2 linked regions of the Glaciimonas sp. PCH181 genome follow. The protein of the gene in region 2 binds, or shares a complex with, the protein of the main gene of each other region. Links are inferred from orthologs where the notes say so. Each region holds a gene or a part of one and is shown on either strand. Other genes may lie near its edges.

What was found.
Region 1: the proteins of C7W93_RS16355 (region 2) and dsbD are in contact, whole or in part, in a crystal structure (PDB 1JZD), measured with the Escherichia coli proteins. The link is inferred for Glaciimonas sp. PCH181 from one-to-one orthologs.

The regions. Positions count from the first base shown.
Region 1 is NZ_PYFP01000002.1:847,757-862,775, forward strand. What follows is about bases 11,776-14,717. They hold dsbD (protein-disulfide reductase DsbD), read right to left. Parts: upstream 14,206-14,717; coding sequence 12,346-14,205; downstream 11,776-12,345. Other genes in these bases: C7W93_RS16995 (peroxiredoxin), read right to left, coding at 11,776-12,123; cutA (divalent-cation tolerance protein CutA), read right to left, coding at 14,198-14,530; C7W93_RS17010 (ABC transporter permease), read right to left, coding at 14,553-14,717. Also shown: lysA (diaminopimelate decarboxylase), read left to right, coding at 1-826; C7W93_RS16950 (sulfite oxidase heme-binding subunit YedZ), read right to left, coding at 945-1,607; protein-methionine-sulfoxide reductase catalytic subunit MsrP, read right to left, coding at 1,725-2,705; C7W93_RS16960 (HAD-IA family hydrolase), read right to left, coding at 2,925-3,614; c-type cytochrome biogenesis protein CcsB, read right to left, coding at 3,618-4,763; C7W93_RS16970 (cytochrome c biogenesis protein ResB), read right to left, coding at 4,885-7,041; C7W93_RS16975 (cytochrome c), read right to left, coding at 7,113-7,772; yihA (ribosome biogenesis GTP-binding protein YihA/YsxC), read left to right, coding at 8,008-8,763; hemB (porphobilinogen synthase), read left to right, coding at 9,061-10,086; C7W93_RS16990 (magnesium transporter CorA family protein), read left to right, coding at 10,270-11,418; more of C7W93_RS16995, read right to left, coding at 11,485-11,775; more of C7W93_RS17010, read right to left, coding at 14,718-15,019. UniProt on the Escherichia coli protein: Required to facilitate the formation of correct disulfide bonds in some periplasmic proteins and for the assembly of the periplasmic c-type cytochromes.
Region 2 is NZ_PYFP01000002.1:700,173-715,025, forward strand. The notes cover bases 582-3,357. They hold C7W93_RS16355 (DsbC family protein), read right to left. Parts: upstream 2,428-3,357; coding sequence 1,735-2,427; downstream 582-1,734. Other genes in these bases: C7W93_RS16345 (DUF3429 domain-containing protein), read right to left, coding at 582-933; C7W93_RS16350 (NTP transferase domain-containing protein), read right to left, coding at 1,060-1,656; C7W93_RS16360 (UbiH/UbiF family hydroxylase), read right to left, coding at 2,483-3,357. Outside these bases: C7W93_RS16340 (M61 family metallopeptidase), read right to left, coding at 1-266; more of C7W93_RS16345, read right to left, coding at 463-581; more of C7W93_RS16360, read right to left, coding at 3,358-3,772; C7W93_RS16370 (prevent-host-death protein), read right to left, coding at 4,095-4,346; propionate catabolism operon regulatory protein PrpR, read right to left, coding at 4,813-6,456; prpB (methylisocitrate lyase), read left to right, coding at 6,714-7,601; prpC (2-methylcitrate synthase), read left to right, coding at 7,666-8,814; Fe/S-dependent 2-methylisocitrate dehydratase AcnD, read left to right, coding at 9,023-11,617; 2-methylaconitate cis-trans isomerase PrpF, read left to right, coding at 11,705-12,895; C7W93_RS25375 (collagen-like triple helix repeat-containing protein), read right to left, coding at 12,998-14,853. UniProt on the Escherichia coli protein: Acts as a disulfide isomerase, interacting with incorrectly folded proteins to correct non-native disulfide bonds.

The sequences.
Region 1 (15,019 bases), 160 kb from region 2 along the record:
GAATCCAAATGTCGATGCCAAGACGCATCCGTATATCTCGACCGGTCTAAAAGACAATAAATTCGGTGTAGCCTATGAAGATGCGCTAGCCTGCTATCGTACCGCGGCGAAGTTGCCAAATATTGATGTCACTGGGATCGATTGCCATATTGGCTCGCAATTATTAGATGACACGCCATTGCTTGAGGCGTTGGATAAAGTCATCGAATTAATCGACCAATTGGCCAGCGAAGATATCCACTTGCATCACCTCGACATCGGTGGCGGCATCGGCATTACTTACGATGATGAAAAGCCAGTCGCGGTAGGCGCTTATCTGGGCCGCTTGTTTGCCCGCATTGATGCCTGGCGCAACGAAAAATATCAAGGCGTGCCGCTGAAAGTGATGTTTGAGCCGGGCCGTTCGATTGTCGGCAACGCTGGCATCTTGTTGACGGAAATTCAATATCTTAAATATGGCGTCAGCAAGAATTTTGCGGTGGTAGATGCTGCGATGAATGACTTGATGCGCCCGGCAATGTACGAAGCATGGCACGGCGTCCAGACCGTCTCGCAGCAAAATCCAGACGCCAGCAGCCATACCTATGATGTTGTGGGACCTATTTGCGAATCGGGCGACTGGCTGGCTCGCGCACGGGAATTAGCGGTCGCAGAAGGCGATTTGCTAGCCTTTCAGTCTGCCGGAGCGTATGGGATGACGATGGCGTCTAATTACAATACCCGGGGACGCGCGGCTGAAGTGATGGTGGATGGCGATCAGGTGCATCTGATCCGCAAACGTGAAGAGCCGATCGCATTATTTGCGCTGGAATCACTATTACCGTAAAGATCTGACGAAAGATTATTTTCGGCAAACATTAAAATGCAAAGGGGCACGGTATTTTTACCGCGCCCCTTTGCATTTCATACACCCGCATCTTTTCAATTCCCGCGCATATTTCGCGTCAGACCGACGTCACCTGCCGCTTTTGAACCGTGCTGGTTTGACGGCTCAGCGCACTGCGCTTTTGCTTGAAATACCAATATACCCGCAGCAATAACAGCATCGCGACTATCGTGCCAAAGATGATTGGTTTTTCGAAGTTGTGCTTGCCTGCACGCATCCACCAGAAATGCAGAATCCCTAGCATCGCAGTGACATATACCGTGCGATGCAACCATTGCCAGCGCTTGCCCCCGAGTCGTTTGATCATCCCGTTAGTGCTGGTCACTGCCAGCGGAATCAGCAATACAAAAGCAATGAATCCAACGGTAATAAAAGGCCGTTTGTAGACGTCTTTTAACATTTCTGTGACATCAAAGAAATGATCGAACCAGAGAAAAGTCGTAAAATGCAACGCGGCGTAAAAGAACCCAAACAACCCCAACATCCGGCGCAATTTGATCAACCAATTCCAACTGGTAAATCGTCGAAGCGGCGTCACTGCCAGCGCGATGCACAAGAAATACAATGTCCAATCGCCAGTACTGCGGGTAATGAACTCAATCGGATTTGCACCCAATTTATCCAGGAAGGCAAACGCCACTAGCCGCACAGCAGGCAGAAGTGCCAATATAAACAGCACAGCTTTTAGAATACGGAATTGCTTTGGACTGGGATTAATCATCTTCGACCTATGAAATCAGGGTGTCGTAGTGCGGTGTATATTGCGATAAATGATATTTTGCAGCGAGAGCGGTACAAAGCCTGTCCGCCGCTCCTTCTGCAAATTGCCTTGAGCACGTTAGAAAAATTTCTTCAAATCCATGCCTGTATATAACGATGCAACATCGTTATAGCCATTGAACATCAACGTCTTGCGCTTCTTGGTAAAAAATCCATCTTCACCGATACGACGCTCCGTAGCTTGAGACCAGCGTGGATGATCAACGTTTGGATTAACGTTGGAATAGAAACCGTATTCGTTCGCAGCCGTCAGATTCCATGCTGTCTTCGGTTGTTCCTTCAGGAAGCGAATTTTTACAATCGACTTCGCTGATTTAAATCCATACTTCCACGGCAAAATCATCCGCACAGGCGCACCGTTCTGGTTGGGCAATACTTCGCCATACATGCCAAAGGTTAGCAGCGCCAGCGGGTGCATAGCCTCGTCCATGCGCAAGCCCTCTACATAGGGCCATTCAAGCACCGGACTATTCAGGCCCGGCATTTGTTTTTTGTCGGCCAGTGTGATGAATTCGATATATTTCGCATTGCTGGTCGGTTCGACTTTTTTGATTAATGCTGACAGCGAGTAGCCGATCCACGGAATGACCATCGACCATCCCTCTACACAACGCAGTCGATAAATCCGCTCTTCCAATGGGGCCAGTTTCATCAAACTGTCCAGATCAAGTGTTATCGGCTTCTTCACCTCTCCCTCAATCATGACGCTCCATGGTTTGGTTTTGAGTGTGCCGGCATTTTGCGCAGGATCGGACTTATCCGTCCCAAATTCGTAATAATTATTGTAAGTCGTCGCGTCTTTATAGGGCGTTGGCTTATCTGTCACAACAAAGGCGGCATTCCGCTTTGCTGCCAGTTTTTGGGCGGCTGGGTTTTGTGCAAAAGCCTGTTGCGAGACTAGTTCAAGCATCGAACCAGTTGCAATCGAACCGACCGCCAATTGGCGAATAAAGCTGCGGCGGGACTCAAACACGGCGCGCGGCGTAATTTCGGAAGGCGCGGGAATATCTATGACATTTTGGCTGCGGCGAATCAACATGCGCATCTCCTGTGAAGATCGGTAAAGCAATATGAGCGGCTACTGGGTGAGGTAGGCTAATTACGAATAGAAAGTGTTAGTCGAAGGACATGGGTCATCCTTACAACACACCTATAGCTTATACGCAAAAAATAACGTTGCAGATGCGAATGATTTCGCGGGTGGAATACTGAATTGAAAATAGGCAAACTAATAAGTTTGCCCATAACAGAGAATCGATTAATGACCGATGTGGCCGAGTAGATCTGCTAACCGCGTAATCACGGTTGCTTGCGGTGGCATGCCGAACTCAAGCTCGCCTGTTTGTAGTGCAAAGACGCGCATACCGGCAGCCACGCCAGCCTGCGCACCCGGAATACTATCTTCGACGACAGCGCAACGCGATGGCATGACGCCCATTTGCGCGGCAGCGTGTAAAAACAGGTCAGGCGCCGGTTTCCAGACACCTAATTCATAGGCGCTAAAAATGCGCTGTTCGAAATACGGTAATAATCCAGTCACACCAAGGCACAACTCAATTTTTTCACGTGGTCCGTTTGAGGCCAGACAAAAAGGTATTTTGAGAGCCTGTACCAATTCTAGTGCGCCGTGTATTGGTTTTAACCGCTGTTGCAATAACACCGCTGTGCGCTCACGCAACGTCGCTTCAAACGACGTTGGCAACGCAGCGCCGCGCAACGCTTCGATAGCAGCTACCCAATCCGCCATCTTGCCGCCCTTGAAGCGATCAAGCACTTCTGGTGCGGTAAGCGTCACGCCAAATGCAGCAACATGCGCCACCATCGCTTCGGCGGCGAGTAGTTCGCTATCGACTAAAGTGCCATCAGAATCAAAAATAATCAGTTCGATTCCTGCATTCTTCAAAGACTCAACAACAGGCGCTGGATTAACAAATTGCGGTACAAACATTGGTTACAGCTCTCCGTAAGAATGCAGACCCGACAAGAACATATTGACGCCGAGGAAAGCGAAGGTTGTAACCAGCAAACCAATTAAAGCCCACCAAGCCGCAACACGACCTCGTAAGCCTTTCATCAGACGCATATGCAACCATGCCGCATAATTGAGCCAGACAATCAGCGCCCAAGTTTCTTTCGGATCCCACGACCAATAACCGCCCCAGGCATCAGCCGCCCACAAAGCGCCCAAAATCGTCGCGATCGTGAAGAATGTGAAACCCACTGCAATCGCCTTGTACATCACGTCGTCCAACACTTCCAGCGCCGGCAAACGATCTACCAGATAGCCATGCGATTTCAGCAAATACGCCATTGCCACCATCGCTGACATCGAAAATGTGCCGTAACCGATAAAGTTAGCCGGTACGTGGATCTTCATCCACCAGCTTTGCAAAGCCGGGACCAACGGTTGAATTTCAGCAGCGTCGCGCGCCACCGTGTACCACAGCAAAAAACCGACCGCAGCAGAAATGACCAGCATGACAAAAGGACCGAGTTGCCGTGTGCGATAGCGTTGCTCGTAATACAAATAGAACAGCGCGGTGATCATGCTAAATAAAATAAAGACTTCATACAGGTTGGAAATAGGAATATGACCAACGTCCGGACCGATCAAATACGATTCATACCAACGCACCAACATGCCGGTGAAGCCCATCACCACTGCAGCCCAGCACAATTTGGAGCCGATCGAATGACCGAAATCGGAACGGGCGATCAAGCCAACCCAGTAGAAAAAAGTCGAAAGGAAAAACAGTGTGCCCATCCACAAAATGGCAGATTGGCTTGAGAGGATATATTTAAGGAAAAATTTCTTGTTTGCCATATCGAGCGAGCCGTCGTACATCGCAATCGCCGACAAGGCCAACACCGCCAGCAGTGGCATCAGCCAACGTACCGACTTCCAGTTCCAGCCAACCAGCGCGAAGGTCGGCGCAGCCAAAAACAGCACCGCTTTTTCGTAATAGTCCATATGCGCGCCATACCGACTTAACGCAAATAACGAACCGGCCATCAGCGCGATAGCGAACACCCAGTCCCAGATCGACAGCTTCTTGAAAAAGCCGTCTGGTGGTGAATAAGCTTGGATCAATTCCATCATTCTCTCCGTATCGTTCTTATGCGTTACTTCTATTATCAACGGTGCACATCATGCCACGCATTGGTCTAACGCATCGTGACCGTGTTTATATAATCGCTCAACTACGGGTTTCTGCCAATTAAGCTTGCGATTGCATCAATTGTGTTTTCATTACGTCAAATTCTTTTTCAAAATCCAGCGTCTTACGCTGCGTGCTCATCGCCATCAAGATGTGCGACTGGCCTTCGGCTTGCGCATCTGGTCGAATCCATACCCACAAGCGACGTTCCCGTATGTAAAGCATCGAAAACACACCCAGAACCAAGAATAAGCAGCCTAAATAAACAACTTTCTTGCCCGGTGAGCGCGTAACTTGAAATACGGACGCTTTGATCTCGTCGAAGCCGTTGAGTTGCAGATATACCGGTGCATTATAGAAGCTCGCGTCCGACAATGCATTGCTGCTCAATTGTAAGAAACGGGCATGCTTTTCATCGGCGGTCACATCTTTTAAGCCATCTTTCTCTCGTGCCACTTGCCACAAATCCCACAAGCTACCGTTGAGAATTTTCATGAAAATATCAGCGGCTTTTTCTTGCTCCTGCGCGGGCACTTGCTCAAGAAATTTTGACACTGCCAAATAACCAGCCTGCTTCCCGTTTCCGGCAAACAGTGACAATCCTCGCAATGAGGATTGCTGCAATTGCTCACGCAAAGTGGCAATCCCTGTGCGGTTTTCGGGAATTGCCCGCTGTGCATAACGCTGCGCGGCAAGACTACGCAGTTCTGGATTCATCAGAGCAGACCGCAAGCGCATCCATTCTTCTACAGAATCATTCTCATCTGCTGGAATGCGCAAATAACGAAATGGCTCGTCCGGCAGATCCCGTACTCCGGCCAGAAACACGTAATCCTCATCAACCTTTACCGGCCGCATGTAATTGCTGAATTCGCGTGCCTGTCCATTTTTGTCGCGTAGCTTGTATTGCACGCTAGGACCAACGTTTTTCAAATCCTTGTTGTTCGCATTTTTTGCGCCGGACCCCATGTGCTTGCCAAGATCGTCAGACAATTTCTGGTTAAAGCTTTTGGGTGTAGAAACGGCACGCAAATCCTGCCCTTGCTGCGCCATATTTTCTACGTTAAACGGACGAAAACCAGACCATTCAATCGTATATTCATTATTACTACCGCTGCTAGCCAGCGGCGTGGTGCCATTTACCTCGCCCGCCAATGGGGAGGTCACATTATTTGTGCCGATCATTGGAAAAGCAGTCAGGCGTAATTTACTGCCACCGTCCTCAAAACTAGATTGGTAAATCGCTATGCCCTTATAAATCAGGGGCTGATTCACCTTGACTGTCGAAGTAATGGTTTCGCCCGTCGTGTTGTCGCGCAATACGACGTCACTGGCGAACAACTTAGGCATGCCTGTCGTGTAGTAATCGATAACAAAGCGCTTCAACTGGAGCGTAAATGGCAGGTCTTGAATCAATACGCCGTTTTGTTGCGGAATGATGGCGGTGCTGCTGGCCGAGCCTTCCGGTATCAATGTATTGCCACGAAAAGTTGGATTTCCCAAGCCTAAGCGATGCTCTGGTCCGATATCGGCGATGACGCCAGTACCGCTGAAGGGGATTTTATTGAAAAGTAATTTTTGCGCCCGAATGGGCAGATCAGAATCTAACAAGCCGCCGATACAAATGATCACAATTGCGCTATGAGCAAAAATGTAGCCCCATTTATTGGCTGCGCCTTGCTTTGCCGTTATTAATATAGCATCGTTTTTTTGGACGATTTTAGTCTTGTAACCCTTTGCCGCGATTCTTGCCAATAATTGCTGCGTTAAGGTGGTCGGCGCTACAGCAGCGGTCCATTCTGCTTTATGGTGAAAATTGCGCAACGATTGCTCACGGACATTTTCTTTCCAGCTGCGCATGTCCTTTAGCATCTTAGGGCCATTACGGCTAATGCAAAGAGAAGTCGACAGAACCAAAAATCCCATAATCAGCAAAAACCACCACGTCGAATAGACCGCGTACAGACCCAGTTTTGCAAAAACATCGAACCAGAACGGTCCGAATTGATTGACATAATTGGGCATCGGCTCATTCTGCTTCAGCACGGTGCCGATAATTGAAGCGATCGCGATCAGGGTCAACATGCTGATGGCGAAACGCATCGATGATATTAACTCGACCGATTCAGCAAGCCATCGATGCTTTGTCCTCAACTCGATACCGCCAGTGCGTAGAGGCTCGTCGATGCTGGTTGTCGCTTTGTTGCTGGTACTCATAAGCAATTTGCTCTTTTGAAAATAAAAAGGGACGGCCTTGGCCGCCCCCTATGTCGCGAATAACTATAAATTTACTTCAAACCAGCGATATAGTCCGCTACTGCTTTGATTTCATTGTCAGACATACGGCTGGCAATGGTAATCATTTGTGGACTGTTCTTACGAACGCCGCCACGGAAATTTGTCAACTCAGCAACGGTGTAATCCTGATGCTGCCCACCAATACGCGGAAATTGATTTGGAATACCGGCACCGTTCGGGCTATGGCAGGCCGCGCACGCAGGAATATTCTTTTCGGCAATACCAGCGCGATAGATCTTTTTGCCAAGATCAAGCGAATCTTTATTTTTAGCAGCGCCCGGCTTGGCTTTTTGCACATCAAGGTAGGCCGCGATATTCACCATCTCTTCATCGGTCAGCGATTTTGCCATCATCGACATGATGGCGTTGTTGCGGTCCGGGCCCTTGAAATCTTTCAGCTGTTTATAAATGTACGCAGCATGCTGGCCACCCAACTTAGGGTTTTGACTGATGGATGAAGCACCGGCGGCACCATGACAAGAAATACACGCCGTAATATTGCGTGCAGCATCGCCATTGGTGAATAACGCTTCGCCCTTGGCAGGATCGATTTTAGGCGCCGCTGGTGCATCTGCTGCATAGGCAAAAGACGACGTTGCCAATACGGTGATAAACAAGGACTTTAAAACGGAGAGAAACGCACGGTTCATTCAAACACCCTGAGACTTTATATTAAACTTGACAATAAATTCTGCCCTGATGGCGATCTCTTATTGCGGCTATCGATGCTACGCATAGTCACTTATCACTCAAACAACGGTCAATATAGGCCTGCAGAGCAAGCTCCCGTCCTATTGACATACGCGATGCCACATTACACAACCCCTTATTGTACAATAGCTTTCCGGCATTTTCGCCGCCTCTACCGCATTTTCTGCTCATTCCATGTCCCTACTCTGGCAAGCCCGTTTTTTTACTACGGTTAATCACCTCCGTGATTTGCCCACCACTCAAATTCCTGAGATCGCCTTTGCAGGTCGCTCAAACGCAGGAAAATCTACCGCTATCAATCTTTTGTGCAATCAAAAGAAGCTCGCTTTTGCCTCAAAAACACCGGGACGAACCCAACATATCAATTATTTTTCGATCGGTGGCGCTCAAGTCGGCCAACATCGCAAAGATGAAACCAAGGTCGATGAAATCCGCGCCATGCTAGTCGATTTACCTGGCTATGGTTATGCGCAGGTCTCAGGATCGGCCAAATTGCATTGGCAGGAACTGCTCGGCGATTATGTCCGCCGTCGTTCACAATTGGCCGCTTTGGTACTAATTGTTGATTCACGTCGCCCATTCACTGATCTGGACGTCCAAATGGTGGAGTGGTTTGCCCCCACCGGCAAGCCGATCCATTGCATCCTGAGCAAAGTAGACAAATTAAATCGCAACGATGCCACCAATGCGTTGCGTCAGGCGCATACTTTTCTGGGAAGCTACGTAGACGAAAATAATCAGCCTCTGCCGTTCACGGCGCAATTGTTTTCGGCGTTGAAGCGTACCGGGCTGGACGAAGCTAATCAGCGCGTGTTGGAATTGGCGGGATTGGTCAATAATAAGACATCAGAAATCAGTCAGGAAACTGACGTCGACGCCGGTGACGACAGCATCAGCGATGATCAGAACGATCAAAGTAAGCACTCATAAGATCCATTTGCCGTCGCTTATTACCAACACTCATAGCCAACAGTTAAGCAGACGGAAATAAAAAAGCCCTGAAGAAAGGGGATTATCTTCAGGGCAGAATGCCTTATCACATAAAGCGACATGGCCCCGCTCAGGGAGGGAAGCGGGAGGTGAATAATGCACCTATCGCTATGAGGCGGCCAAACTTGAAAAGTTCAAGAGTTTTTGATTTTTTCTAATGATTTTCGCGACTTTTTTAGCCTTCCCGAAATCCCTTAACAAAGGCTCAACAATTCATTGAAAGACCTCGGAGCAGTTATGCAAAATACGCCCAAATTCAGCCCATTGGTTGCCCCTTTTCCAGCGCTGCGCATGCGTCGTATGCGTAAGGATGCATTTTCCCGCGCGATGATGCGCGAAAACACCGTGACGGTCGCCGATCTGATTTATCCGGTCTTTGTGGTCGAGGGCAGCAATCATCGTGAGAAGGTTGCTTCGATGCCCGGCGTTGAGCGCCTTTCCATCGATCTGTTATTAAACGTGGCCGAAGAGTGCGTCGAATTAGGCATTCCGGTCATCGCCTTGTTTCCGGTAATCAACCCTTCCTTAAAAACGCCGGATGGTATCGAAGCCACGAATCCTAACGGACTAATTCCGCAAGCCGTCCGCGCATTAAAATTACGCTTCCCGGAATTAGGCATTTTGACTGACGTTGCGTTAGACCCGTACACCAGCCACGGTCAGGATGGCGTGTTGAATGCCGATGGCTACGTACTCAACGACGAGACCTGCGTATTACTGGTGAAGCAGGCGCTCACTCAGGCGGATGCTGGCGTGGATATTGTCGCTCCGTCAGACATGATGGACGGACGCATCGGTGCAATTCGCAGTGCGCTGGAGGCACATCAGCACATCCATACGCGGATCATGGCGTACTCTGCCAAATATGCTTCGGCGTTCTATGGCCCGTTTCGGGACGCAGTCGGCTCTGCGGCTAATCTAGGCAAGAGCAGCAAAAATACCTATCAGATGGACCCGGCGAACAGCAATGAAGCCCTTCGCGAAGTCGCGCTAGACCTGGCTGAAGGTGCTGACATGGTAATGGTGAAACCCGGCATGCCGTATCTGGACATCGTGCGTCGCGTCAAAGACGAATTCAAAGTCCCGACCTTCGCTTATCAAGTCAGCGGTGAATACGCAATGATTAAGGCTGCCGCGCAAAATGGCTGGCTTGATCATGACAAGGCGATGATGGAAGCGATGATGGCATTTAAGCGCGCCGGTGCCGATGGCGTATTAACTTACTTCGCGCTAGATATTGCACGCCATTTACACAAAAATTAATCTAGCTGGAAAATGTGGCGTTTTTGCGTAAGCAGACTTCAGCAAAAACGCCACGTTGCCGCATTAAATCTGCACAAATAATTCTATACTCTGCTTTTCGCCTCACACCGTCAGCGCCGCTAATCGACATCTTTAGCGATAACTCTCGGCAGACCATTCCTCAGATACTTCGCATATCCCCTTATGGACATTTTTTTGATAGGTGACAATCAGGTCACACAGACCAGCGAATTGCCGAGCGTCGTACCGTCCCAAGGCTTCTTATGGATTGATACGACGCACGAAGAGGTCGCTGCTGATCCAGAGGGCTGGCGCGATATGATTGCTGCGGCCACCGGCACACAAATTTATGATCCGCATTTGGTAGATGCGATTAATCCTGCTCATCCGTCGTATTTCGATTCGACGCAAGACTACGGCATGGTGGTATTTCGCAAATTATCGCCGCGTGACAGCAGCAATAGCGATACCCCGCCAGTGGCTACCGTGGAGGACTCGTCCAGCGCTGTGGCAGAAAGTGGCAAACGTAAGCCTGCCGCCGCATTAAGTGATCTTTCCACGCAGCCGATCACGTTCTTTCTCATGGGAAATGCGCTGGTAACAGTCCATGAGCACCACAGCCGCACCATTAGCGCGGTGCGTAGTCGCCTGCTGGGCTACGCCAACAAAAGCAGCAAACCTCTGCATAACGGTGCGCGACTGCCAAACTCACCAGAAGATTTAATGCTGCGGCTGCTGAATGCCATGGTCGACAAATATCTGGAACTACGCCAACCACTGACTTCGCAACTTGATCGCTGGCAACGTGCGCTGCTCGATCCGGCGCGGCCGTTCAAGGACTGGGTAAGATTGCTCGATGCGCGTATTGAATTACGCAAATTGGAAAGTTTGTGCGAAGAACAGCACGATGCGATGCAAGAATTGCGTGACTACTTTGTCGATATGGACGATGACGGCGACGGCGTTACGATCAGCCGGGCACGCGATTTATTGTTAGTACGTATTCATGACGTGATGGAACACATCACACGCGTATTGAATCACGCAAGCCGATTGGAATCATCGATTGAATCCGCAGTGCAAATTCATTTCTCCGCCGTTGCGCATCGGACCAATGAAATCATGCGTACGCTGACCGTCATCACTGCGCTGTTTATGCCACTGACGCTCATTACGGGTATTTTTGGGATGAATTTCGCGGTCATGCCGCTACTGCAAAACAAGACTGGATTTTGGCTGACAATGATTAGCATGGTGCTGATTGTCATTGGCATGCTGGCGTTCTTTCGACGCCGCCGCTATTTGGAAAGTCCGCGACCTGAACGCCGCTAACGTTCTATTTTGCGCATAAAAAAATGCCTCAAACAATAACGTTTGAGGCATTTTTCTTGCAGCGCATTATTTGTTAGGCTGCGGTGTCAGGCGTAAATAAGGTCGAATTGCTTTATAACCTTTTGGAAATTTCTGCTTGATAACTTCTTCATCTTGCAGCGACGGAATGATCACTACATCGTCGCCATCTTTCCAGTTTCCTGGTGTTGCTACCGAATGGTTGTCAGTTAATTGCAACGAATCGATAACACGTAAAATCTCATCAAAATTACGTCCGGTGCTGGCAGGATAAGTAATGATCAAACGTACTTTTTTAGCTGGGTCGATCACGAACAATGAACGCACTGTATTGGTTGTGCTTGCATTAGGATGGATCAAGTCATAGAGCTCCGACACCTTGCGATCAGCATCTGCAATGATCGGAAAACCGACTATCGTATTTTGCGTTTCATTGATGTCCTTGATCCACTCCTGATGTTTGTCAGCCGGATCAATGGAGAGGGCGATCACTTTCACGCCGCGCTGCTCGAACTGCGATTTCAGTTTAGAGGTCAGGCCCAATTCAGTTGTGCACACGGGTGTGAAGTCGGCCGGGTGGGAAAATAATACTACCCAAGAATCTCCGACCCAATCGTAAAATTTAATTTTACCCAGCGAAGAATCCTGCTCAAAGTCGGGGGCGATATCGCCAAGACGTAAGGTCATTTCGTTCTCCTTTAAATTATGCAAGTAACTATTAGACAAACTTCCTGCCAAGACCCTGTTGCGGTCTGGATAGATCTAAAACTATAGTCTTGATACAAAGATTAACTAACGATTATTAACGATTATCTACATAACTTTATGCTATGAAGAAAAACGTTAATTTGCTGATTGTTGCGCTGCTTCGCGCAACAATCAGCAAATATTGACACAAAAAACACGTGATTAATTTGTCTTGTCCAACGCTGATAATGATTGTACGAATGTATCGGCATTCTGAAATCCAATCACTCTGCCGCCGGAGAATTCTTTGCCCGAGCGATTAAAAAGGATGATGCCCGGCGGCCCGAATAAATTGAAGCGCTTGAGCATCGCCTTATCATCAGCATTGTTCGCGGTCACATCGATTTGCAGCAAGACTAAGTCGGCGAAACGGGCCTTTACGCGCGGATCCGGGAAGGTGAATTTTTCCATTTCTTTGCAAGACACACACCAATCAGCATAAAAATCCAGCAACGCCGCTTTGCCGTTCGTTTGTGCGAGTGCTGCATCTAATTCTGCAACCGATTTGACGCGCACAAACTCGGTATGCACGATCTGTTGGCCGCCAAGATGCGCGAGAGGTGTCAACACATCACGACCACCAGTGGCGCCACTGACCAGCTGCAACAAGCCCAACGCAATGAACACTAAACCAAATGCCTTGGCGAACCAACGTGCAGACTTATCCCACAATAAATACGCACCATAACCAATCCCAAGCGCGGCCCAACAAAATATCTGCACCGTCGCAGGAATGACTGGAGACACCATCCACAATGCAACGCCGAGCATCAGCACCCCGAAGAAGCGCTTGACTGACTCCATCCATGCGCCCGCACGCGGCAACAAAGCCCCGGCGGATATCCCCACCAGCAGCAACGGCACACTCATGCCAACCGCCATCGCGAACAACGCGCTACCGCCGATAACGACGTTACGAGTCTGGCTGATATACACCAATGCACCCGCCAAAGGCGCCGCAACACAAGGCCCCACAATCAACGCCGAAATCGCGCCCATGACAAATACACCAGCAAGTTTACCTGCGGACTGCTGATCCGATACTTGCGTCAGTTTCGTTTGCATCGATCCTGGCAACTGCAATTGATATACGCCAAACATCGAGAGAGACATCAAGACCATCAGCAATGCAAATGCCGACAATACCCAGACGTTCTGTAATGCAGCGGATAAACCCTCGCCAGCAAGGCCCGCAGCGACGCCCAGCGCGGTATAGACAATTGCCATCCCCATCGCATACGCGACCGATAATATAAACGCACGTCGCCGCTTTACCTGCGCGCCTTCGCCAACAATAATCGAAGACAAAATTGGCACCATCGGCAATACGCACGGCGTAAAGGATAGCCCGAGTCCGAGCAACAAAAATAGCGGCATGATGACCAGAAGCTTGCCGCCTTTTAGAGAAGATTCGATACGACCAATATCGGCATCGTCAGTCAGATTCGCGCTATCTGCATTCACCACTGCGGGATTCGCTGTCGAAAAATTTGCGGCCCCCGTTGCATTTTGTTGGGGAGTATCAATCGCCGCGCCACTTCCTTTGGCTGCGCCGATTGCACCAAGTAAACCGCCACCGCTGGATGGACCGCCATTCGCCGATAGATTAACGCGATGCTCCATCGGTGGATAACACAAGCCCTTGTCGGCACAGCCTTGACCGGCCACGATCAACGTGAACGCAGCAGCCGCTGCGACCGGGATTTTAATCGTGATGCTATGGTGATAAGTCTCTACATCTTTCTGGAAAGTTTTATCATATTTGACCACACCAGCTGGGATTTGCGGCTCTCCGAGCGTCGCGCCTTCTGCCTGAAAGTGAAACCGCTCGCGATACATGTAATAACCATCAGCGATGGCATAGGTCACTTCGGCAGTTTTTGGATCGGCCATGCGGGCCGAAAATTTAAAAGCAACTTCTGGCGCCAGATAGTCCTCTTCTGCACGCGCAGCGGACATGAACACAGTCATCAGGCTTAGCACCAAGAAAAGCACCAATCCCGGTTTGAAACATTTAAACATTCAAATCCCTTTTTGTTTCAGTGCCGATCCATTCGAGATAAGCAGGAAGGCCTTTAGCAATCGGCAACGCGATAATTTCAGGAAGCTCGTACGGATGCGCTGCCTTAATAAAATTTTCAAGCTCGCTATAACGCTCTGTGGTGGTCTTGATCATCAATGTCACCTCTGTCGTCTGCTCTAATTTTCCCTGCCAGAGATACACTGAATGCACCTCAGGCAGGAGATTGACACAGGCCGCCAATTTACGTTCCACAAGTTGTCCCGCAAGCACGTTTGCGGTCGAAAAATCGGGCATATTAGTTACTACCAGCAGCGCATTTGTCATAGTCGCCTCCGAAGTATTTTCCTTACAATAAACGTCGACGGGTCAGGACCACTGCGGCGTAAAAGCCAAAACAACAATATCCAATCAAAATAGCGAGATCAGTTATTGGGGTAGTCGGCCAGGTTCCGAGCAATAACGGCCGCACCAAATGTACGGCGGCATTCAACGGCAATATCTGCGCAATCGTCTGTAACCATCCTGGTAACTGTGCCGATGGATAATACACGCCGGACAGAAAGATCATCGGCGTCAACACCAACGTAAAGTAGTAGGTAAAAAAATCATAGCCCTTGGCGAGCGCATTGAAGACCAAGCCCAGAGAGCCAAAAGTCATACCGATTAAGAATAATAGCGGTAACACTAACAACGTGTGCGGATGCAGGCCGATTCCCAGACAAAACATCACCAAAAGAATAGCTACCCCGGAAAAAATCGACTTGGTGGCAGCCCACAACATTTCTGCCAGTATCACGTCATCCAGCGCCAGCG
Region 2 (14,853 bases):
GCATACACTTGGTAGTGCAACGTCAGCGGCCCATCGCAAGGTGCGGCTTGCCAAGAATGTTTGTCGAGTTTTTTGAGAGGAATCGTCCGACCATTTGATTCGCCCCGAATCTGCACAATATGGCGCGCAAATTCGCGGATCATATAACTACCGGGTATCCACGCTGGCAGCGCCACAATTTGTCCGACCGCCGCTGGCGCAGCGATCTGCAACGTCACCGCAAACAAGTGCGCCGCAGGATCTGCCGCGACGATGCTGTAATGCACAGCGCCATTGCCGCCAACTGCCTGAGAACTGGTATTTTTCAACGATTTCCCGAGCGCTTTAATCGGTTTAACAGCCTTAAGACGCGCCTTGGAAACCGCTTTGACGCCGCCTTTGGCAACCTGCTTTTGGACAGACTTAGGCAGGGATTTAACACCAGCCTTTGCAGTAGGTTTTACGGCAGATTTTTGACTAGATTTAGGCACTAAAATTTCCTCTCACACCGGCAGCAAGCATCGCCAACACCATGGCGCCAACCGCTACACAGGTTAACTTATAGCGCAATTCCGTGAACCAGCCTGGCAAACCGTACCAGACGAACAAGCGCTTATCAACCTGATATGCAGCAATAAATCCAAGGATCAATAAAGTATAGCCATACGCAAAAAATAAGGTCGAAAACCATGCAATCGTGGTCGGCATAATGCCCCAGATCAACGCTTTTTTGGTCCGCTCAGCAGACAAATCCGCCCGCAGCACCATTGCACCCCAATGAATCCCGCCCAAAAACGATAAAACCGCCACGCCATAGGCCATCTGGCCACGAATAAAATCACCTATCCAGTCAGGGCTAGCAAACCAGCAGCCTAACGTCAATAATACAAAAGGAATCAATCCAGCGTAGCCGAGGATAAGGATCAGGCGTTTATTTAGGAAGTGTGGATTCATCGCAGAAGATAGACCGGTTAGTGAAGCAAGGCGTTAAAAAACCGCTAGTCTAGCGGCATCCGCACAAACCCGTATCGGCCTTGGTCATTTGCCAACTGCGCGAGACCTCAATCGGCGCATTACGGCTTATGAATGTGGTATATCGGCGACGGTATCGATATCCTGATGGATGCCCGGATCGTCCACCGCGACCTCTGTCACCGGAAACTGTTGCAGCAGACTGCGTGCGCCCTGATCGCCGCGCAACTGCAATAAGCGCGATAAATGATGACGACTGAAAGCCACCGGATTACCGCGCCGCTGATTAAAAACCGGCACCGCGATATCAGCGCCCTGCTCCAACGCAGTTTTCAACGCCACCAGCGTAGCAACCTGTACATAGGGCATATCGCCCAAAGCAATCACCCATCCGGCAGCGTTCGCCGTTTGCTTCAAGCCACATACCAGCGTCGCCGCCATCCCATCATCCGCATCGGCACAGGTCAGCAAAACACTGCCATCGCATTGTTGCGCCAATTGCATCGTTGCCGCTGGCGTATCGGATCGACAAACGACGTAGGTTGGCGAGCAAGCGCGCAGATTTTTCGCCGCGCTTGCCAGAACAGTCTGGCCGTCAGGCAGAAATTGCAGTAATTTGCTTTGTTTTCCGCTCGGATCAAATCGACGCCCGCGCCCGGCAGCCAGCAAAATACCAACTATTTGTTCTGAGGAGTGGGGATGCATAAGAGTTTAGCGGTGGGGCTTTATCGCCATATAACGTTATTGCCCCACCACCGCTTCGCCGCTAAAAAATGTTTTATCTTATTTAACAGTCGCAAATTTGGCTTCGAGCGCCTTGGCATCGATAAAGCCGGGAATGCGTGAGCCATCGGTAAAGATAATCGTCGGAGTGCCGGTCACATTCAGTTTCTGCCCCAGCGCCAACACTTTATCGTTCGGCGTATCGACGCAGCTTGAAGCGGCCGTCGCTGGTATTTTGCCGTTTATCATCCAGTCGTCCCAAGCTTTATGACGATCAGCGCTACACCAGACATTTTTAGACTTGATAGAAGAGTCCGGGGCCAGAATGTTGTACATAAATGTATACACCGTGGTGTTATCGACCTCTTGCAGCGTCTTGCGGAATTTTTTGCAATAACCGCAGTTTGGATCTTCAAAGACCGCAATAACGCGCTTGCCATTACCCTTCACCACCTTTATCGCCTGATCGAGTGGCAAATCAGAAAATTTCACCTTGCTGATTTCATCCATGCGTTCCTTGGTGAAATCGCGTGAACTATCCGCATCCAGAATCCGGCCTACAAACATGTATTTAGCCTGAGCATCGGTGTAAAAAATATCCTTGCCGACGCGCACCTCAAACATCCCCAGATAAGGTGTTTTAGTCACTTGGTCGACTTTAACGCCGTCGCCTAAACGCGGCTCCATTAATTTTTTTACATTTGCTTCCTGGGGCGTTTCGGCGATTGCCGCTGTCGTTACCATCCCTATCATCGCCACCAACAATAGTGGCTTTAAATAACTATTCCAAACTTGCATTACAACTCCCTTAATTTTTTTCCACTGTGCGGCCAAAAGCATGGCCCATTAATCGTCGCTTTAAGACCGGAAGTTTATCCAGCAAGTTCAATCCAGCATTTCGCACCAGGCGCAACGGCCCGATATCAAGCCCAAATAACCGCTCAAGACCGTCTGTCGCCACCTGCATCAACAAAATTTCTTCCTTGCGTGAGCGTGCGTAACGCGCCAATACTGTCGCATCGCCGCAATCGCGATGCGGGCCGCGCTCACTTAATACCTTAATCAGTGCCACGACATCGCCAAATCCCAGATTCATTCCATGCCCTGCCAGCGGATGGATAACATGCGCCGCATCGCCAATCAACGCCACACGCGGTGCGACCAGCGCATGGCTGCGGATCAATGACAATGGAAAATTCTGTACGATTTCCGGCTGCAACGGTTGTAATTGCCCTAACTGCTCACCAGCCAGCACCGACAACCGCACTGCCAACTCAGTCAGCGACTCACCCAGCAACGTCGCCGCCAACGCCTCTGGCGCAGACCACACCAGCGATACGCGCTTGCCCGGCAATGGCAATAAAGCAACGATCCCCTCTTCGGCCGTAAACCATTGATGCGCCACATCATGATGCGGCCGTTCGATCTCAAAGTTAGCAACGATGGCACGCTGATGATACGCCCGATAGTCGATTCCGATTTCGCATTGATTGCGAACCCACGATTGCGCACCGTCGGCACCGACCAACAACGCGGATTTCAGGACGGCGCCATCTTCCAGCTGCAACGTAGCGCCATCGGCATCGACCGTCATTTGCTGCGCACGGCCATATACCACGCGCACGTTATGCGCAAATTTCAGCGCCGCATCGAGCGCCTGATTCAAATTGCGATCTTCAACAATCCAAGCCAGCGCATTGGTCCGGGCACTAAAAGCATCAAAGTTGATCTTGCCAGCAGCGGCGTCCGCGCCACCTTTTACCAGCATGCTTTCCACCGGCGCGACCCGACTAGCATCCAGCGCATCCCAGACCTTCAGTCCAGACAGCAAACTTCGCGCCACATGATTTAACGCATACACCCGCGTATCCCATGCGCCAGAAACGTCATCGGGACGACTCGCGCCTTTCAACGGTGCACCTAATAAGGTGACGGAAAGACCGGCCTGCGCCAATCCCAACGCCGCAACCTTACCGACCGCGCCGTTGCCGACGATACAAATATCACTACGAGAAACATTTCGCGAAGAAATAGAAAGCGTACTTTGCGCCGCTAAACCAGCGCCGACGCTCTTGGAGGGGGGTCTGAAATCATTCATGAATGCATTATAACGACTACTAATTCAAAAAAAACACATAAGGGGTTTGCTAATTCAAAATGTCTTGCTATAATTCCGCTCCTTGGCCTGGTAGCTCAGTCGGTAGAGCAGAGGATTGAAAATCCTTGTGTCGGTGGTTCGATTCCGCCCCGGGCCACCAAGAAATGGTAGGACTATCAAAGGATTACACGCTTCGGCTTGTAATCCTTTTTTGTTTTCAGCTGCGATTTGCTGTTTATCTCAGCCGATATACAAATTCTTGCGTAGCTATGAGTGATTTTAAATCTTGCTGCGCCGACTTAAGGTGAGAATTCTTAGCCCATCAGTGATCAGCCTTATCCAGTTCAGCAAATACCTCGTCGGCGTCACAAAATGTGCCTTGCGCAATTTCACGATTATTTAACGCCAAAATTTTTAGCAGTGCGCGCGTTTCTTCTTGCCATTTGATATATTTGCACGACGCCAAAGATTTAACTGGCTTGTCCGAACCGGCAATGCGCAGATTTTCCGCATTGCTTGCAATCACCGACCGCTCTCTCGTGAATAAGTCAGCTATTGTTTTTGCGTCAGCCAAAGGCTTTCGCCGTTAAGTCGAACAGAAACGTGTCCACCGTCTGCCGGTTCATAAATGATTCTTTCGCTCATTGCGTTTTGATTTTTTTCAAAATGTTCAATAAATTTAACGTTGAATTTGCTTTCAAGATATGCCGACACCCAGGCACGGTATAGTTCAATATGAAAAATTTTATATGAAGCTATTCAGATGAAACCAAAAACTGCGCATGTTTCACGCTTCTTAGCTTCTTAGTATCCGGTTTGACCGACCGTACGATGAATCGCAGCGAACTAAATCAAGAAACAGCAAAAATCCCTGACTTATAGGCACAATTCTTCTCTAGCGGGACTGCAGACAAGGCTCCCAACCGTCTGCCTAACTCGCCGATTTTTGGGGTGTACTCGACTTGTGATTCTGATGCGAACGGTTTTTACGGAGGAAAAGATAGGGATTTTCTTTAACCTCCCAAAGCCATTATCGCCAATCACTGATTCTTAATCTTGCGCCAAAGCGTCGTCCGACTAATCCCAAGATATTTCGCCGCGGCTTCACGGTTTCCATCGAAACGCGCCAATATTTGCACAATGCTTTCAGCGGTTTGTGGCGCAATGTTTGTTGTCACTGCCGCGATTGCTGGCGCTGGCAATGCGACCTGAACAAATTCCGGCGCAACGCTAATAATGAACGCCGGTGACAAAGCCTGCAGCGGTTCGGCGGCGAGGAACAACGCCAGTCGTTCCATCAAATTACGTACTTCGCGCACATTGCCCGGCCACGCATAAGCGCTGAGCAGCGGTGCGCAGGTAACGATTTCGGCGTGCAGATCGGGATGCGGGCGGGCGCCCAAAGCGGCCAGTGCTTTTTTCAAGCACCATTCGGCCAAGGCGATCAGATCATCAGGACGGTCACGCAACGCTGGCAGCGTCAAACGCAATACCGCTAAGCGATAAAACAAGTCAGCGCGGAAACGGCCTTCGCGTATGCGCTGCTCCAGGTCGCAATGGGTGGCGCTGACGATCCGTACATCGACGGGAATCGGCCGCGTTCCGCCCACTCGGACTACTTCGCGTTCTTCTAAAACACGCAGCAAACGCGTTTGTAGCGTCAACGGCATTTCGCCGATTTCATCCAGAAACAGCGTGCCGCGATGGGCTGCTTCGAACAGTCCGGCATGGCCGCCGCGCCGCGAGCCGGTGAATGCGCCGTCTTCATAGCCGAACAATTCAGACTCCAGCAGCGACTCTGCAATCGCACCGCAATTGACTGCGACAAATGGCCGGTTGCCTAGCATCGTGCGGGGATTTTCACGGTGAATTGCTTGCGCGACCAGTTCCTTGCCGGTCCCGGTTTCGCCCTGAATCAGCACGGTTGCCTGCGATTTGGCGTACAGCACAATCGATTGACGCAGGTTTTCCATCGCCAGAGAATCGCCGCGCAAATCGTTGATGCCATGTTTAGCGCGCAGCGTATCGACCACCGGCGCGGAGATAGTCCGACTGCGACTGCGGCTCGCTTCCAGTTGCGCAAGACGGGCGATTTCCAACGCATCGTCAAAAGCCTGGCGGATTGATGCTGCGGAATAGACGAATACCGCCGCCAGTCCGGCCTCTTCCGCCAGATCGGTAATCAAACCCGCACCCACAATCGCCTTGATGCCACGGGCCTTCAGCTCGTTTATTTGTGCCCGCGCATCCTCCTCGGTGGCGTAATTGCGCTGCTCAATTTTAAAACCAAAGGCCTTCTGGAATTCCCTCAGCGCCGGCATGGTAGATTGATAAGTAATGATCCCGATATCAGGTGTAATCTGGCGTGCGCGAGACAACGCCTGCAATACGTCGAAACCACTGGCGTTGGCAATCACGACCGGCACCGATAAGCGACTTTTAAGATACGCACCGTTCGACCCGGCAGCGATCACCGCATCACAGCGCTCGGTTTCCATCCGTTCACGGATATGGCGCGCCGCTTCATCGAAGCCCAAATGGATAGGCTCGATAATCGCGCGGTCGTCGTATTCCAGCGTAATGTCGCGAAAGAGGTCGGAAAGGCGCGATACCGAGACAGTCCAAATTACCGGCGTATGGTTGGGATCAGTGGCATCACGGCGGGGAGGAGATGGAGGCGACATGTTTCAACTGTTCAAAATGATGTTTCAATATTCCAAAATGTAACATAAGTTGAAACAATTTTTCTTTTCGCCCTGCTTTTCAAGCATGTTAATTTTTTATCGAAAATACCTATAAATATTTGATTTTATTGATTTATTTTTATTTAAGACACGCTATTCACGCTATCAATCAAACTTGGCACGATGATTGCTGAGTATAGAGAAAATGCCAGTGCAGATCTCTGCATGAAACAAATTGCCATCCAACAGGAGAACACATGAGTCAATATTCCGCAGGCGCTGCCTTCCGTAAGGCGATGCAAGAAGAATCCCCGCTGCAAGTGGTCGGCGCGATCAATGCGAACCACGCGCTGCTCGCTAAACGTGCCGGTTTCAAGGCGATTTACCTGTCCGGTGGCGGTGTCGCAGCGGGTTCGCTGGGCTTGCCCGACCTTGGCATTTCCAATCTGGATGACGTGCTGACCGACGTGCGCCGCATCACTGATGTATGCGATCTGCCATTGCTGGTCGATGTAGATACGGGCTTCGGTTCGAGCGCTTTCAACGTGGCGCGTACCGTTAAATCGATGATCAAGTTTGGCGCAGCAGCGATTCATATCGAGGACCAAGTCGGCGCCAAGCGCTGCGGTCATCGTCCGAACAAAGAAATCGTCAGCAAGCAGGAAATGGTCGACCGTATCAAGGCCGCCGTCGATGCTCGCACCGACGATAATTTCGTCATCATGGCGCGTACTGATGCGCTGGCCGTCGAAGGCTTGGAGTCTGCGCTGGAACGTGCGATTGCCTGCGTTGAAGCCGGTGCTGACATGATCTTCCCGGAAGCGATTACAGAGCTGGCGATGTATAAGCAGTTTGCTGCCGCCGTCAAAGTCCCGGTACTTGCCAACATCACCGAATTCGGCTCGACACCGCTGTTTACAATAGATGAGCTGAAATCAGCCGATGTCGGTCTGGTGTTGTATCCGTTGTCCGCTTTCCGCGCAATGAACAAGGCCGCCGAAAACGTGTACACCGCGATTCGCCGCGATGGCACGCAAAAGAACGTGGTCGACACCATGCAAACCCGCATGGAATTGTATGACCGCATCAATTATCACGATTTCGAGCAGCATCTGGATGCGTTGTTTGCCGCACAGAAAAAATAAGCACCGCCGTTGTAGTTGAATACGATTATTTACACCGATTCTTTTCCGTCAGGAGACACCAAAAATGAGCGAAGCACCAACCGTTTTCAAAGCAAAAAAATCCGTCGCACTATCCGGCGTCACCGCAGGTAACACCGCGCTATGTTCCGTCGGTAAAACCGGTAACGATTTGCACTATCGTGGCTATGACATTCTGGATGTCGCCGAAACGTGCGAATTCGAAGAAATCGCCTATCTGCTAGTCCACGGCAAACTGCCGACAGCTGCCGAACTCAAAGGCTACAAAGCCAAACTAAAATCCTTGCGCGGCTTACCTGCCAGCGTCAAAGCTGCGTTAGAAGCTCTGCCTGCCGCATCGCATCCGATGGACGTCATGCGTACCGGCGTATCGGTACTAGGCTGCACGTTGCCAGAAAAAGATGACCACAATGCGCCGGGCGCACGCGACATCGCTGACCGTTTGATGGCATCCCTTGGCTCGATGCTGCTGTACTGGTATCACTTCAGCACCAACGGCAAACGTATCGAAGTTGAAACCGATGACGAGTCTATCGGCGGCCATTTTCTGCATCTGCTGCATGGCGTAAAACCATCCGCAGAATGGGAAAAAGCGATGCATGTTTCGCTGAACTTGTACGCGGAACACGAATTCAACGCCTCCACATTTGCCAGCCGCGTGATCGCTGGCACAGGCTCTGATTTTTACTCTGCCATCACCGGCGCCATCGGCGCATTGCGCGGTCCAAAACACGGCGGCGCGAACGAAGCAGCATTCGAAATCCAGAAGCGTTACGACAATCCGGACGAAGCCGAAGCCGATATCCGCACCCGCGTAGAAAATAAAGAAGTCGTGATCGGTTTCGGTCATCCGGTGTATACAGTTTCCGATCCGCGCAATAAAGTAATCAAAGAAGTCGCGCGCAAGTTGTCGGAAGAAGCCGGTTCGACCGCGATGTTCGACATCGCCGAACGTCTGGAAACCGTGATGTGGGAAGTCAAAAAGATGTTCCCGAATCTGGATTGGTTCTCGGCTGTCTCGTATCACATGATGGGCGTACCGACAGCGATGTTTACGCCATTGTTCGTGATTTCGCGCACTTCCGGTTGGGCCGCACACGTGATCGAGCAGCGTATCGATAACAAGATTATTCGCCCATCAGCCAATTATGTCGGCCCGGACGATTTAGCCTTCGTGCCTATCGACAAACGCTAATAAGTTGACTAGCGCGCTGCTGATATTTGCCAGTAGCGCGCGGCGTTTTGAAAATGCATTAAACGTCATACCTGAATACAATATCTGGCATCAATGTTATTGAACATCAAAGCAGGCCAAAGTCCTGCTGTTCATTCCGATCAAGGCCGCAAATAGAGCCGCATCGTTAAGCACAATCCCCGATCACACCCTCTTTCCTGAGTGAGCCATGAACATAGCAAACCGCAAACCCCTGCCCGGCACCAAGCTGGATTTTTTCGATACGCGGGCCGCGGTCGATGCGATCTCGCCCGGCGCGTATGACAAACTGCCCTATACTTCACGCATCCTGGCCGAGAACCTCGTGCGCCGCTGCGATCCTGCAACCCTGACCGATTCCCTGAAACAATTCATCGAGCGCAAACGCGATCTGGATTTCCCCTGGTTTCCCGCCCGAGTGGTCTGCCATGACATTCTGGGCCAAACCGCATTGGTCGACCTCGCCGGTCTGCGCGACGCGATTGCGGCACAAGGCGGTGACCCGTCGCTGGTCAATCCTGTCGTACCGACACAATTAGTCGTAGACCATTCGCTGGCAGTCGAGCGCGGCGGCTTTGATGTAGACGCGTTCGAAAAAAACCGCGCCATCGAAGATCGTCGTAACGAAGACCGTTTCGATTTCATCAACTGGACCAAAAAAGCGTTCAAAAACGTTGACGTCATCCCGCCGGGCAACGGCATCCTGCATCAAATCAACCTGGAGCGCATGTCGCCAGTGGTCCAGGTAAAAGATGGCATCGCTTTTCCGGATACGCTGATCGGCACCGATAGTCATACACCGATGGTCGATGCGCTGGGCGTGCTTGCCATCGGCGTCGGCGGTCTGGAAGCCGAAAGCGTAATGCTGGGCCGCGCCTCTTGGATGCGTTTGCCGGACATTATCGGCGTTGAACTGAGCGGAAAACCGCAGCCGGGCATCACTGCAACCGATATCGTGCTGGCGCTGACCGAGTTTTTGCGTGCGCAGAAAGTCGTCTCTTCCTATCTTGAATTCTACGGCGAAGGCGCGTCCCACCTGACGCTGGGCGACCGTGCGACCATCTCTAATATGGCGCCAGAATTCGGCTCAACCGCCGCGATGTTTTACATCGATGAGCAGACCATCAAATACCTGAAACTCACAGGTCGCGATGATGCGCTGGTCAAACTAGTCGAAATCTACGCCAAAGAAACTGGCCTATGGGCGGACAGCCTGAAACATGCCGAGTACGAACGCGTCATCAAGTTCGACCTGTCTTCCGTAGTCCGTAACATTGCAGGACCATCCAATCCACATAGCCGCGTACCGACCTCCGAACTGGCTGCCCGTGGCATCAGCGGCACGGTAGAAAACGAACCCGGCCTGATGCCCGACGGTGCCGTGATTATCGCCGCCATCACCAGCTGCACCAACACCAACAACCCGCGCAACATGATTGCCGCTGGCCTGTTAGCGCGCAACGCAAATGCACGCGGCCTGACGCGCAAGCCGTGGGTAAAAAGCTCGCTGGCACCCGGCTCGAAGACGGTTAAGTTGTATCTGGAAGAAGCGCAATTGCTGTCGGAATTGGAAACACTGGGCTTCGGCGTCGTCGCCTTTGCCTGCACCACCTGCAACGGCATGAGTGGTGCGCTGGACCCGGTTATTCAGCAAGAAGTGATCGAGCGTGATCTGTACGCGACCGCTGTTCTCTCTGGCAACCGTAACTTTGACGGTCGTATCCATCCTTATGCCAAGCAAGCTTTCCTGGCTTCGCCGCCGCTGGTAGTGGCCTATGCGATTGCTGGTACGATCCGTTTCGATATCGAAAAAGATGTCTTGGGAATTGATGCCGATGGTCATCCTGTCACGCTGAAAGATATCTGGCCTTCCGACGAAGAAATCGATGCCATCGTTGCCTCCAGCGTCAAGCCAGAGCAGTTCCGTAAAGTCTACGAGCCGATGTTTGCCGTGGTCGCCGACAACGGTGAAAAAGTCAGCCCGCTATATGACTGGCGTCCGCAAACCACCTACATTCGTCGTCCACCGTACTGGGAAGGCGCATTGGCTGGCGCGCGCACAATGACGGGCATGCGACCGTTGGCAGTATTGGGCGACAACATCACCACCGATCATCTATCGCCATCAAACGCGATCATGCTCAATAGTGCAGCCGGTGAATATCTGGCCAAGATGGGTCTGCCTGAAGAAGACTTTAACTCGTACGCTACGCATCGCGGCGATCACCTGACCGCACAACGCGCCACCTTCGCCAATCCGACGTTAAAAAACGAAATGGTGTTGGAAAACGGCAAGGTAAAAGCAGGCTCGCTGACACGTCTGGAACCAGAAGGCAAAGTCACCCGCATGTGGGAGGCGATCGAGACTTACATGGAACGCAAGCAGCCATTAATCGTGATCGCAGGGGCCGACTATGGCCAGGGTTCTTCACGTGACTGGGCCGCCAAAGGCGTGCGTCTGGCTGGCGTCGAGGCCATTGCAGCGGAAGGTTTTGAGCGCATCCACCGTACCAATCTGGTCGGCATGGGCGTGATGCCGCTGGAATTCAAACCCGGCGTTAATCGCACTACATTAAACATCGACGGCACCGAAACTTTCGACGTAATTGGCGAACGTACACCGCGTACAACCTTGACGCTGGTGATTAATCGCAAGAATGGCGAACGGGTAGAAGTGCCGGTAATTTGCCGTCTCGACACGGCAGAAGAAGTGTCGATCTATGAAGCTGGCGGCGTGTTGCAACGTTTTGCGCAAGACTTTTTAGAGTCGACTACGGCTGCCTGAAAACGCAATACAAACATCCAACTATCGTGATGCTGTGCGGACCAGAAATGAAAAATGGTCCGCACAAATTAACCGGATAACGCGACTATGACCCACGTACCCCAGATCAAAATTCCCGCCACCTATATGCGTGGCGGCACCAGCAAAGGCGTATTTTTCCGCCTGCAGGATTTGCCCGAAGCAGCACAAGTACCGGGCGCAGCGCGCGACGCATTATTGTTGCGCGTCATCGGCAGTCCCGACCCTTACGGCAAGCAAATTGACGGCATGGGCGCAGCCACATCGAGCACCAGCAAGACAGTTATTCTGTCCAAGAGCAGCAAGCCGGATCACGATGTCGATTACCTGTTCGGTCAAGTCGCCATCGATAAAGCCTTTGTCGACTGGAGCGGCAATTGCGGCAATCTTTCCGCCGCCGTCGGTTCATTCGCCATCAGTAACGGCATTGTCGACGCGGATCGCATCCCGCAAAACGGCATTGCAATTGTGCGTATCTGGCAAGCTAATATCGCCAAGACCATCATTGCGCATGTGCCCATCACCGATGGCGCGGTGCAGGAAACTGGCGATTTCGAACTCGACGGTGTCACGTTCCCGGCAGCCGAAGTCCAGCTTGAATTCATGGCCCCGGCAGCTGACGAAGATGGCGAAGGTGGATCGATGTTTCCCACTGGTAATCTGATCGACGATTTAGAGGTGCCAGGCATTGGCACGCTTAAAGTCACGATGATCAACGCAGGCATCCCCACCATTTTTGTCAACGCAGAAGCGATCGGCTACACCGGCACAGAATTGCAGGACGCGATCAACAGCGATACCGCAGCATTGGCAAAGTTTGAAGCAATTCGCGCGTATGGCGCAGTGCGCATGGGCTTGATTAAACATATCGATGAGGCAGCGAATCGCCAACATACGCCAAAGGTCGCCTTCGTCGCCAAGCCAGCCGGTTACGTATCTTCCAGTGGCAAACAAGTCGCTGCTGGCGATATAGATTTGCTGGTGCGCGCGCTATCCATGGGCAAATTGCATCATGCGATGATGGGGACGGCAGCCGTTGCCATTGGCACCGCCGCAGCGATTCCGGGCACACTGGTCAACATCGCCGCTGGCGGTGGTGCGCAAAGTGCGGTGCGCTTCGGCCATCCTTCCGGCACCTTACGGGTCGGCGCGGAAGCCAGCCAGAACAACGGCCAATGGAGCGTCACCAAAGCTATCATGAGTCGCAGCGCCCGCGTGTTGATGGAGGGCTGGGTCCGCGTTCCCGGCGATACGTTCTAAGAAAATAACGCCGCGCAAGCCAGATCAAATCCGATAGCAGACAATTTTGAGCGAAAAAAAACCCTCGGTAGTCATCCGAGGGTTTTTTATTGGAAGAGCGCTTTATTTTGCTGCCAGAACGCCCAACAAACCAGTTACCGGAGCCAGAGGACCAGCACTTGTACCACCAGTTGTACCGCCCAAGCCGCCTAGCAAACCGCCCAGTAAACCAGTTACCGGGGCCAGAGGACCAGCACCTGTACCACCAGTTGCACCGCCCAGGCCGCCTAGCAAACCGCCCACTAAACCAGTTACCGGAGCCAGAGGACTAGCACTTGTACCACCAGTTGCGCCGCCCAAGCCGCCTAGCAAACCGCCAACTAAACCAGTTACCGGAGCCAGAGGACTAGCACTTGTACCACCAGTTGCACCGCCCAGGCCGCCTAGCAAACCGCCCACTAAACCAGTTACCGGAGCCAGAGGACCAGCACTTGTACCACCAGTTGCACCGCCCAAGCCGCCTAACAAACCGCCAACTAAACCAGTTACCGGAGCCAGAGGACCAGCACTTGTACCACCAGTTGCACCGCCCAAGCCGCCTAGCAAACCACCAACTAAACCAGTTACCGGAGCCAGAGGACCAGCGCCTGTACCACCAGTTGCACCACCCAAGCCGCCTAGCAAACCACCAACTAAACCAGTTACCGGGGCCAGAGGACCAGCACCTGTACCACCAGTTGCACCGCCCAAGCCGCCAAGCAAGCCGGTTAGCAGGCCACCGGTCTGATTGCCCAGCAACGGTTGATTGCTATTCGTCAGGCTGTTCGCGCCCAATGCAATCACGGTATTACCGACAGTCGTGATCACACCGCCTAAATCTCCGGCAACTGGTGCTTTCGAGCCAGTCAGCTGATTTCCCAGCGAGACTACCGTGCCGCCAACCGTCGCCAGTAACGCATTGACCGGTTGATTCAGACCCGTTGTATTACCCACTGTTTGCGTCAGCGTGTTGACTGTACTAGTTAGCGGCACGATCACTGTGCTCAATCCGGAGGTCACTTGCTGCACTGGACCTGTGGTCAAAGCAGAAGTCAATGGCGCATTCAATTGTTTAACCACACCGCCAAGCGTACTGACCAAACCACCAACTGGGGTCGTGATCGGCGCTAATGCCGCTAGCTGACCGCTACCTAAACCTGTGACCAATTGACCTGCGCTTTGCACCGTATCGCCGACCTTTCCGACTACACCACCAACACTGCCGACAGTGATGCCAACTGGATCAGTTGCTGTGCCGATTTGACCGAGGCCATTGGTCACACCAGCACCCAGCGTAGTCAATATCCCGCTGGCATTGCTAACGACACCGTTCAAGCCGGCACCAGCTGCGGCAGGCAACGGCAACTGGCTGGCTAATGTCGAGCCGATACCATTTACGGCAGTGCCGACGCTGGATACCACAGTCCCTGTGTTCGAAAGCAGATTCGATGTCGCTGGGGTGGTCGGTCCTGTCGGTCCTGTCGGTCCTGTTGGGCCTGTCGGTCCTGTCGGTCCCGTTGGGCCTGTCGGTCCTGTTGGTCCTGTCGGTCCTGTCGGTCCTGTCGGTCCTGTCGGTCCCGTTGGGCCTGTCGGTCCTGTTGGTCCTGTCGGTCCTGTCGGTCCTGTCGGTCCTGTCGGTCCTGTCGGTCCCGTTGGGCCTGTCGGTCCTGTCGGTCCTGTCCCACCAGTGCCGCCTGTACCGCCTGTTGGACCCGTTGGGCCGGTTGGTCCAGTCGGTCCCGTTGGACCTGTCGCGCCTGTCCCCCCCGTGCCGCCCGTTGATCCTGTACCGCCTGTACCACCGGTTGAACCTGTACCACCGGTTGAACCTGTACCACCGGTTCCGCCAGTACCGCCGCTAGTCGGACCTACAACGGGCCCATTACCGCCGCCACCGATTTGTGTGCCTAACGAGCCGCCGCTGCCGCATCCGGTGAGCA